DNA from 3 places in the Rhizobium sullae genome. Region 1 is predicted to be linked to each of the others. Evidence: riboswitches for the same ligand, from Rfam matches in the RefSeq annotation. Region 1 holds a riboswitch; each other region holds the start of a gene.
What was found. A riboswitch is a leader RNA that binds a small molecule or an ion and turns the genes downstream of it on or off. The one in region 1 is predicted to bind cobalamin.
Positions count from the first base shown of each region.

Region 2: another riboswitch for cobalamin. It lies ahead of N2599_RS20580 (ABC transporter substrate-binding protein); the one in region 1 lies ahead of cobU (bifunctional adenosylcobinamide kinase/adenosylcobinamide-phosphate guanylyltransferase).
Region 3: another riboswitch for cobalamin. It lies ahead of bluB (5,6-dimethylbenzimidazole synthase); the one in region 1 lies ahead of cobU (bifunctional adenosylcobinamide kinase/adenosylcobinamide-phosphate guanylyltransferase).

Region 1 covers NZ_CP104143.1:1,320,087-1,323,629, reverse strand. The annotation lists gene cobW (cobalamin biosynthesis protein CobW) at 2-1,051, opposite strand; gene cobU (bifunctional adenosylcobinamide kinase/adenosylcobinamide-phosphate guanylyltransferase) at 1,056-1,580, opposite strand; cobalamin riboswitch at 1,893-2,282, opposite strand; gene N2599_RS06655 (chloride channel protein) at 2,446-3,543, shown strand, end outside.
Region 2 covers NZ_CP104144.1:5,381-8,923, reverse strand. The annotation lists gene N2599_RS20585 (metallochaperone AztD) at 1-1,166, shown strand, start outside; cobalamin riboswitch at 1,208-1,441, shown strand; gene N2599_RS20580 (ABC transporter substrate-binding protein) at 1,691-2,731, shown strand; gene N2599_RS20575 (FecCD family ABC transporter permease) at 2,743-3,543, shown strand, end outside.
Region 3 covers NZ_CP104143.1:1,479,263-1,482,805, reverse strand. The annotation lists gene N2599_RS07490 (DUF2865 domain-containing protein) at 1-1,066, shown strand, start outside; gene bluB (5,6-dimethylbenzimidazole synthase) at 1,074-1,760, opposite strand; cobalamin riboswitch at 1,838-2,021, opposite strand; gene N2599_RS07480 (TolB family protein) at 2,040-2,870, opposite strand; gene N2599_RS07475 (NAD+ synthase) at 2,892-3,543, opposite strand, start outside.

The DNA.
Region 1 (3,543 bases):
CTTAGACGAGTGCCTGGATGGCATTGCGGACCGTGCCCTGATCCATCTCATGCAGACCGATCACTACAAGGCGCGTGCCGCGTGCTTCGCCTGGCGCCCAGGCGCGGTCGAAATACTGGTCGATGCGACTGCCGACCGCCTGGACCTGCAAACGCATCGGCTTGCCCGCGACATCGGCAAAGCCCTTCAGGCGCAGGACGTCGTGCTTGGCAATCACGCCTTTCAGCTTCTCGGCGAAGCCTGCCGGATCGGTGATCGGACCGAGTTCGACGACGAAGCTGTCGAACTCGTCATGGTCGTGCGGCGTGCCGTCCTCATGCTCCAGCTCGTGATGGGATTTGCGGTTGACGATGTCCCCTTCCGTGCCGATTCCGAGGCCGAGCAGCACGCTTGCGGGAACCTCGCCGTTTCTCGCCTCGATCATCGCCGGCTTGCGGGCAATGCGGGAGGTTACTTCGCGGCGCACGCGGCCGAGCCCCTCGCCGTCAAGGAGGTCGGTCTTGTTGAGCACGATGAGGTCGGCGCAGGTCAATTGATCCTCGAAGAGTTCTTCTATCGGGCTTTCATGATCGAGCGACGCGTCGTCGGCACGGCGCGCATCCACCGCATCGTGGTCATCGGCGAAACGGCCGGCGGCGACGGCCGCGCTGTCGACGACGGTGATGACCCCATCGACCGTCACCTCGCTGCGGATATCCGGCCAGTTGAAGGCGGCAACGAGTGGCTGCGGCAGGGCAAGGCCGGAGGTTTCGATGATGATGTGGTCCGGGCGCTGCGCGCGCTCCAAAAGCTTCGTCATCGTCGGGATGAAATCATCGGCAACGGTGCAGCAGATGCAGCCATTGGTAAGCTCGATGATGTCGTCCTCGGTGCAGTTTTCCGCGCCGCAACCCTTCAATACGTCGCCGTCGACGCCGAGATCGCCGAATTCGTTGATGATCAGCGCGATCTTCTTGCCGCCGGTATTGGAAAGCAGATTGCGGATCATCGTCGTCTTGCCGGCGCCAAGGAAGCCGGTGATGACCGTTGCGGGGATCTTCTGCTGGTTCATAGGTTCAACCCTTCATTTTCAGCGGCAGACCGGCCGCGATGAAATACACGTCCGCGGCTTCCGCCGCGATCATCTGGTGCAGCCGTCCGGCATGATCGCGGAAATCCCGCGCCATCCGGCTTTCCGGCACGATGCCGAGGCCGACTTCATTGGAAACGATGACGAGCCGCGCCTTGGCCTTTGGCAAAAACGACGCAAGGGCAGCGAATTCCGCCGCCATGTCGCGCTCTTCCATCATCAAATTGGTGACCCAGAGCGTCAGGCAATCGACGAGGATCGCCCGACCCTCGCGGTCGATCGCGGAGAGACGGGAGAGGAGATCCAGCGGCTCCTCGTGTGTCGTCCAGAGCGGACCGCGATCGGCCTTATGCTGCTCGATGCGCGCACGCATCTCTTCGTCCCACGCCCGGCCGGTCGCGACGTAGTGGCGCTCAAGGTCGCTATCGGCGATCAGCCGCTCGGCGAAACGGGATTTGCCGGAACGCGCGCCGCCGAGGACGAAGGCAGTGCCGGGGGAAGGAGAGGTCATCAGGATGCAAACCCCGGAAGGGATAGCACCACACCACCTCTCCGTCCCTCATTCCTGTGCTTGTCACAGGAATCCAGCCACGGCGCGTCTCCGCCGTGAATGACCTTTTTCGTTTTTGGGAATCTTCTGCTCCCAAGGACTTGGGCGCACTGGATTTCTGTGCTGGTTCCCGGGACAAGTCCGAGGACAGGAATGAGGGAAGTCGAAAGTGCGGTGTCCCGCAAAGAAGCCGCAAAATACGGCATAAAATTCCATCGTTCAGCCATGACAACCTCCGTGCTGGCAGCGGGGAACAATGCCCCAGAATGGGCTCTTCGCCCGGCACGCATGGCAGGTCTCCTGGCTCGCGGGTATTGGCACGACAGGGCGGCCATTGCGGTCGCCCTGTCGTGCCAGCGGGTCTTCCTCGCCTTCCCGGCTGCGTCTTCGTGAAAAGGCGGACGATTCGTAGAAATAGAGGCGTCCTGCCCCGGCTGATCACGATGCATTTCCAGTGGCTTTTCCGGCGCCTTGCCGCTTCACCCGCTCCGCGACATGCGAAACAGCCGTGAATTGGCCCGAACGCCGGATGGAAGACCCTGACCGCTCTACAGTCGCGGGGTCGGCTGTGATGAAGACGCCCGGCTTGGGTCCGTCCCTTCACATTCCCTTTTCATCCGGCACGGCATCTGCCGTTCCGGAACCATCCGTAAGATTGTTCATCGTTAGGCAAGCCGCCTGTCGAAGTCAATCACGCACGCCAAACGGAACCAGCGGAGAACAGGTTCAAGTTCGCGGTGCTGTTCGCGCCGGCCTTTCGCCATATTTCGGGAGCAGGTGCCCTAATCGCCCTTGAAGGTGTTGGCCGTTACCTAGTTCTTTGCATATGCTCACGAAATTGAATTTCCCGCGCCTCCACCAGCTCTATCGCCTGCTTGATTCAGGGCGGATTCGCGCGCTTGCCCGCCGCAGCGAAATGGGCATGGTCTTTGCCGGGATCGCCGTCGGCGTGACGTCGGGCCTTGCGGTCACCGGCATGAGCCTGCTCTCTCGCGAGCTGCACCGCCTGATCTTCGGCATCAGCGAGATCGAGAGGCTGAGTGGGTCGCAGATAAACGACAAATTCCTGCTTCTGATCGCGCCAGTCTGCGGTGGGATTCTTCTCGGCCTTGTGTTTTTTATTCTCGCGCGAACCCGCAAGAAGCCCATGGTCGACCCGATCGAAGCAAATGCTTTGCATGGCGGCCGACTGTCGCTGACGGACAGCATCATCGTCGCTGTCCAGAATCTGGTTTCGAACGGCTTCGGCGCCTCTGTTGGCCTTGAGGCCGGCTACGTCCAGCTCGCGGCAGGCATCGCCTCCAAGCTCGGACTGAAGCTGCAGCTTCGCCGCGCCGATCTGCGAGTCCTTGTCGGCTGCGGCGCAGCCGGTGCGATCGCCGCCGCCTTCAACGCGCCGCTGACCGGCGCCTTCTACGCTTTCGAACTCATCATCGGAACGTACACGATCGTTTCGCTGACGCCGGTCGTCGTTTCTGCGCTCGTCTCGACGCTCGTCGCGCGCCTGCTGGCGGGAAGCGACTTCATGATCGACGTCGGTGAATTCGGCACGGTGGTTCCGGCCGATTATATCCCTGCCCTGCTGCTTGGCGCCTTCTGCGCCGGCGTCGGTATCCTGATCATGCAGGGCGTAGCCTTCATCGAGGAACTGGCGCGTAAAAGTTCGGTTCCGACGCCGCTTCGTCCGGCACTCGGCGGCATCGTCGTCGGCCTTCTGGCGATGATTACGCCTCAGGTGCTTTCGGCGGGCCATGGCGCCTTGCATCTCAATCTCGACCGCGATGTCGCCGTCACGGTCCTGATCGGCCTCTTCCTGCTGAAATCTTTCGCTTCGGCCGTCTCGATCGGTTCCGGCTTCAGGGGCGGCCTCTTCTTCGCCTCACTCTTCATGGGAGCGCTGCTCGGCAAGCTTTTCGCCTATTCG
Region 2 (3,543 bases), on a different replicon from region 1:
TGAACCCGGCTTTTGCTGAAGAGGAAAAGCAGACGTGGCGCCTGTTCGTCGCCGATCATACGGCTCCCATAGCGCGGTCATTCGACCTCATGACAGGAGAACAGATCGGCGAGTTTCGGTTGAAGGGCTATGCGGCACTTGCAGCCAGCAGTTCTGGCCAGACCATCTTCGCCATCCAATCGGAGGCCGATACCGTCGAAATGATCAAATCCGGTGTGGCGCTTTCTGATCATGGCGAGCATCGCGATCTGGAAACGTCCGAAGCTGCGCTGCTGCCAACCGCACTCGACGGAAAACGGCCGGTTCACGCCGTCATGCGTGGCGACGACGTGGTATTGTTCTACGACCGCGAAGGCAAAGCCAAGCTCGTTTCCGAAGAAGGCATCCTCGAAGGCAAGCCGTCCGAAAAGCTCATAGACGCGACGGCACCTCACCATGGTGTCGCCGTGCCCATGGGGCGGAATATGCTCGTCTCGGTTCCGGATACCACCCAGGAAACCAAAGCGGATGAACTGCCGCCACGGCTGGGATTGCGTGTTCTGGGTGAAAGCGGTGCACAGGTCGGCGACGTCGCACCCTGCACGGCGCTGCACGGAGAAGCCTTCTCCGCAAAGCTCGTTGCCTTCGGCTGCGAGGAAGGTGTCCTGATTGCGCGTCCCGGCAAAGAGCAGACCGTGCAACTTAAGATGCTGGAATATGGCGACAAGCTGCCGAAGGGAAAAGTGACGACCTTGCTTGGCAGCAAGGCGATGCAATTCTTCCTGGGCAACTATGGCGAGGACAAGATTGTGCTGATCGATCCAGACAGCACCGAACCCTACCGCCTAGTAGACCTGCCGACCCGGCGCATCGATTTCGCGCTCGATCCTGCGCGGGTTAAGAACGCCTATGTGTTGACCGAAGACGGGCAACTGCATCTCGTCGACATCCTGAGCGGCGAAATCACGACATCGACAAGCGTTACCGAGCCATACAGCAAGGATGGGCACTGGCGCGATCCGCGCCCCAGGCTTGCGGTAGCTGGCGATCAGATCGCTATCACTGATCCTCGCCATAGCCTCGTCCGGATCATCGATATTGCGACCATGAAAAAGGTTCGAGCCATTCCGGTTGAGGGTCAGCCATTCAGCGTCGTCGCCGTCGGCGGATCGGGCGCCGTCCATTAATCGCTTTTGCCTTGGCGCAGCTTGACGCGGCCGTCGCGCTCGGCATAACTGAGCGGGACGGTTCCCCGAGGAAGACTCCAAGGGGATTAATAGGGAACACGGTGCGGACGACCCAGAAGGGACCAAGACCGTGGCTGCCCCCGCAACTGTAAGCGGATTGCCGATCATCCTCGTGGCGCCAAGCGCCATGCCACTGTGGGCTCGTTCCCACGGGAAGGCAGATGGTCCGGCGCATATCCGCGAGCCAGGAGACCTGCCGTCAAAGAGAGATCCAATTGAACGGGCGGGGTTGCCCGGAACAGGAGACGAGATGATTTCTTTTGACGCCGCCATCAGGCGCAGGCCCTTCCGCACAAGACGGAACGGATCGCTCTTTTCAATACAACGCAATCGCTAAGACGGACACCAGTCATTCCGGCGGCACGCCCGCCGACATGGCCGGTGAACACCTACGCGTTTCCCATCAGCATCGGAGCGATCGCGGCACCGCGCCGACGCCTCCCCAATTCTTCGTGAGCATTTCCATGTCAAACAATTTAGACTTTCGGCGATATCTACTGCACTTCGCTTTCGCGGCACTGGCGGTCTGCGGTATTTCTGCGTCCGCTTTCGCCGCGCCCACCGCCTACCCTTTGACGATTACAAATTGCGGACGATCCGTCACTTTTGAGAAAGCACCGGAGAGAGTGGTATCGGTCGGGCAAGCGATGACCGAAATCCTGTTATCGCTCGGCCTTGCGGATCGCATCACCGGCACGGCGGTCTGGTTCAGCCCCGTGCTGAAGCCGTTCGAAGCCGAAAACAACAAGATCAAGCGTCTTGCCGACAATGATCCGAGCTTTGAGTCGGTGGTCGAAACCGATCCTGAACTTGTTACTGCCGAGTTCGAGTGGCATGTCGGCCCGAACGGTTCCGTCGGAACCTACGACCAGTTCTCGAAGGTTGGAATCAACAGCTATGTCGCGCCGGCCGATTGCGCGGCCAAGGACAATGCCACCGGCGGCGATGGCGTCCGCAAGGAGATGCTGAAGACGGAGGTGATCTATCGGGAGATCGCCGAGCTGGCCGCGATCTTTAACGTTCAGGACCGCGGCGAGGCGCTGATCGCAAGGCTGAAGGAACGCGAGGCAAAAGCGATCGCCTCCGTTGCCCGTGTCAAGGTTAAGGACATTCCCGTCATCTTCTGGTTCTCCAGCAAAGAAATCAACGGCGAAGCCTTCATGGCCGGCCGCAACGGAGCGCCGGCCTATATTATGCAAGCCCTTGGGGCGAAGAATGTGATCACCACCAACGAGGAATGGCCGTTGGTCGGCTGGGAAACAGTCGCAGGCCTCGATCCTGCGATCATCGTGATCGCCGGCATGGATCGGCGCCGCTATGCCGCCGACGATCCGGCCGTCAAGCTGGAGTTTCTTAAAACCGATCCTGTCGCAAGCAAGATCGACGCCGTTGAAAGAAAGCACCTCGTCGTGATGGACTCGCAAGCAATGAGCCCGTCGATCCGCCTTGTCGACGGGATCGAGACGCTCGCGGAAGCCATTCGGCAGTTTGGACTGGTTCAGTGACCACCGGCGCCATGCAACGCAACGGGCGGGGCGGCTTTGCCGCCTTGTTCCTGCTATCGCTAGCTGCTCTGATGCTGGCGATAAGCCTCGCCGTGTCGATCGGCGAAATCGTCATTCCGTTGCAGACGATTGCGGAAGCGATTGCCAATCGCATCTTCGGTGCCTCCTTCGCGATCAAGCCGGTTCATGAAGGTGTCATCTGGGACTATCGACTGAGCCGTGCCCTGGTCGCTGCAAGTTCCGGCGCGGCTCTTGCCGTAACGGGCGCCATTCTGCAGGCCCTGCTCCGCAATCCGCTTGCCGAACCTTATGTGCTTGGCATTTCGGCGGGTGCCTCGACCGGCGCGGTCGCCGTTATGATCCTCAACCTCGGCTCAGGCGTACTGACGCTTTCGGCCGGTGCCTTTCTAGGTGCAGTGGCAGCCTTCAGTCTCGTCTCCCTTTTGGCCGCAGGCGCAGGAGGCGGCACCGATCGGATCATCCTGGCAGGTGTAGCCGGTTCGCAGCTCTTCAATGCGCTGACATCCTACATTGTCACGACCTCGGCCAACGCCGAGCAGGCAAGGGGTGTGATGTTCTGGCTGCTCGGCAGTCTCGGCGGCGTGCGCTGGCCGGACGTTTTTCTCGTGGCCCCCGTCGCCGGCGGCGGCTTTCTCATCTGCATGTTTCATGCGCGTGCGCTCGACGCTTTCACTTTCGGAACGGATTCTGCCGCAGCGCTCGGCATTCCGGTCAATCGCGTGCGCCTCATCCTCGTTGGGCTGACGGCCGTGATGACCGCTGCCGTTGTCAGCATCGTCGGCTCAATCGGC
Region 3 (3,543 bases), 160 kb from region 1:
CCTTGCGATCTTGCTTGCCCTGGCTGCACCCGCTGCCGCGCAGACGAATGCGATCTGCGACGACCTGCGCGGCCGCGTTGCCGATCTGCCGCATGTCATCGGCAATGGTCCCGAAGTCCGCCAGTATGCAAGCGCCATTGCCGAGCAGAATCTCGAGCTGCGCAAAGTCCGCAATGATCTGCGCGGCTACGGCTGCTCCGTGGACAGCATGGTGGTGATCGGCGGCGAGAATGCGGATTATTGCAGCGAGTTGCAGCAGTCCGAAGCACGCATGGTCGGCAACATCCGATACCTGCAGGAGCGGCGCAACGAACTGCGCAACCAGGGTGGTGCCGATTATCGCGTGCGCCACGAGCTGATGGCGGCGCTCGAAGACAACGGCTGCAATGACGAGTTCGACTATGCGCCGGCCCCAGAGGCCTATGCGCTGGCCCCAAGCCCCGAAGAACAGGCGATGCGCAGCGATACTTTCATCCCGCTTGGGGATGGCGAACAGGGCGGAATGCAATATGGCGTGCCGCGCGGCGAGCTCATGTCGCATGTCAGCACGATGTGCGTGCGCACCTGCGACGGCGGCTTTTTCCCGATCACCACGAATGCAACATCGATCGATTTCAACCGCGACGCAGCGACGTGTTCGAAAATGTGCCCGGGTATCGAGACGGAGCTCTTCTATCAAGACACCTCGAATACCGAAGCCGCAAACATGATTTCGGCTTCGACCGGCGCGCCTTACAGCGCGATGCCGAATGCCTTTGCCTACAAGAACCGCGCCCCCGGCGAAAAGTCCTCCTGCGCCTGCAATCTCTCGGCCTATTACGAGAACATGCGCAAGAACCAAGCGATCAGCGAACCGCCGCCGAGGGGCTCAATCACCGATATCAAGACGAAGCTGCCATCGAGCGCCACCTCCACGTCTGCCCCACAGCCGCAGGTGCCGGACCGCCCCTATGACCCGGCGAACAGCAAAGTCCGCCAGGTCGGTCCGCAGTTCCTCGCCGGCGATCAGGGCGCGATCGATCTCAAGAAACCCGCAACGCCCGGGCCGCAGCCGCAGCAGAACTGACGCGGCGTTACTGGCTTCCCCAGCGGTCCGAGAAGACCAGTTCTTCGAGCGGCAAGCGCTGGCGCCAGCCTTTCACCGCCAGTTCCGGCGCGGTGTAAAGCTGATCGACATAGCCGACGCAAAGCCAGGCGACGATCTCGATCCGTTCCGGAATGCCAAGCAGATCGCGAATATCCGCATCATGGAAGATACTGACCCAGCCGACCCCGATGCCTTCGGCCCGGGCGGCAAGCCACAGGTTCTGCACGGCGCAGACGGTCGAATAGACATCCGTGCGCGGATTGTGGGTGCGGCCGATGACCACTGGCCCTGCCCTGTCCGGATCGCAGGTGACGCAGATGCTGAGCGGCGCCTTGCGGATGCCTTCGAGCTTCAGGCTGCGGTAGACATCCCGCCGCTCCCCTTCAAACATCTCGGCCGCTTCCTGATCGGCGCGCGAAAAAGCCTGCCACGCGGCCTGGCGTATCTCCGGATCGCGGATCACGACGAAAGTCCAGGGCTGCATGAAACCGACCGACGGTGCGGCATGCGCCGCCCCCAGCAGCCGCGACACCAGATCATCAGGCAGAGGATCGGGCAGGAACTGGTCGCGCACGTCACGGCGCGTTTCGATGGCTCTGTAGACTGCGGCCCGGTCGTGTTCGGAAAACTCACCGGCCGGTACAAGGGCATGGGCGAAAGGATCAGGTTGCATCGTTAAATCCCCAACAATGCTTGAGCACCCGCGCCGCAGCGCAAGGAGCGTCAAAAACCTCGCCGCCGTCCGCGCGGTTCGGTCTATCTTGCCAGGCCGGTCTTCTGACTCGGCGTCACCCGCTTGCCACGGCCTTCCCGGCAGAAGCCAGTGGCCATTGTTGCGGCAAACGTCAGCCTCACAGCGTTGGGCACGTTCCGGTCTTTCACCGGATTCCCGATTCTCCTGCTTGATGCAGGCACCTGACGGCAATCTCTATGTCCTGAATTGCCGCTGCGTTCAAGCTGCCGGGAAATATCGCACATAGGCGAATTCGTCACCATCCGGTGACCAGCAAGGTACATTGATCGTGCCCTGCCCGCCAAAGAGCTCGAACAGCGTCGTCAGGTTGCCGCCGTCCATATCCATCAGCCGCAGCCGTACATCGAGATCGCGCGGATGATCGAAGACGTTCGGATCATAAGAAAGGAGCAGCACCTTGTCGTTCTTTGGCGAAGGATGCGCAAACCAGCTGCCGTAATTGTCATGCGTCACCTGCTCAAGACCCGTCCCATCCGGATGGATGCGCCAGATCTGCATGAGCCCGGTACGGCTGGAGTTGAAGTAGATCCATTTCCCGTCAGCCGAATAGTCCGGCCCGTCGTTGCGCCCCTCGCCATGCGTCAGCCGCTTCTCGGGGCCGCCATCGACGGAGATTGTATAGATGTCGAATTCATCGTTGCGGATGCCGCAATAGGCTAGGTCCTTCCCGTCCGGCGACCACCCGTGCCAATAGGAAGGCAAATTCTCGGTGATCAGCCGCAGCGTCCCGCCGGCCGCCGGCAGGATATAGATCGCCGACTTGCCGAATTCCGTCTTGTCGGAAATGACGATTTGCGCCCCGTCGGGCGAAATGCCGTGATCGTTGTTGCATGCGGTCGCAAAGTCCGTATCGACCTGCTCAAGCCCGCCGATGCCATCCGGCCGCAGCCGGTAAAGCAACCCGTCGCCGTTCAACAGCAGATATCCGCCGTCCGGCGCGAAGTTCGGCGCCTCGATCAGTTTCTCCGTCTGAAAGACAATCCGGCTTTCGCCGGTACGGATATTGTAGGTCTCGACCGAACTGCGCATTCATCCTCCCGGATTCTCTCGTTACCGGTCGCGGAACCGGTTGGTAATCGGATAGCGGCGATCGCGCCCGAAGTTCTTCTTGGTGATCTTCACGCCCGGCGCCGATTGGCGGCGCTTGTATTCGGCGAGATAGAGCAGATGCTCGACGCGATGGACGGTCGCCACGTCATGCCCCCGCGCGACGATCTCCTCGACCGCCATCTCCTTCTCGACGAGGCATTCGAGGATGTCGTCCAGCACCGGATAAGGCGGCAATGAATCCTGGTCCGTCTGGTCCGGACGAAGCTCGGCCGACGGCGCCTTGTCGATGATGTTCTGCGGGATCACAACGCCGGATGGTCCCAGCGCATCCGGTGGCACGTGGCTGTTGCGCCAGCGCGCCAGCGCATAGACCTGCATCTTGTAGAGGTCCTTGATTGGATTGAAGCCGCCGTTCATGTCGCCGTAGAGCGTCGCATAGCCGACCGACATTTCCGACTTATTGCCGGTCGTGACGACCATGGAGCCAAACTTGTTGGAAATCGCCATCAAGATCGTGCCGCGCGCCCGACTCTGCAGGTTCTCCTCGGTAATGCCGCTGTCGGTTCCTTCGAACAGCTGCGACAGCGCCGAGGTGAAGCCTTTCACCGGCTCCTCGATCGGCACGATATCGTAGCGGCATCCGAGCGCCTTG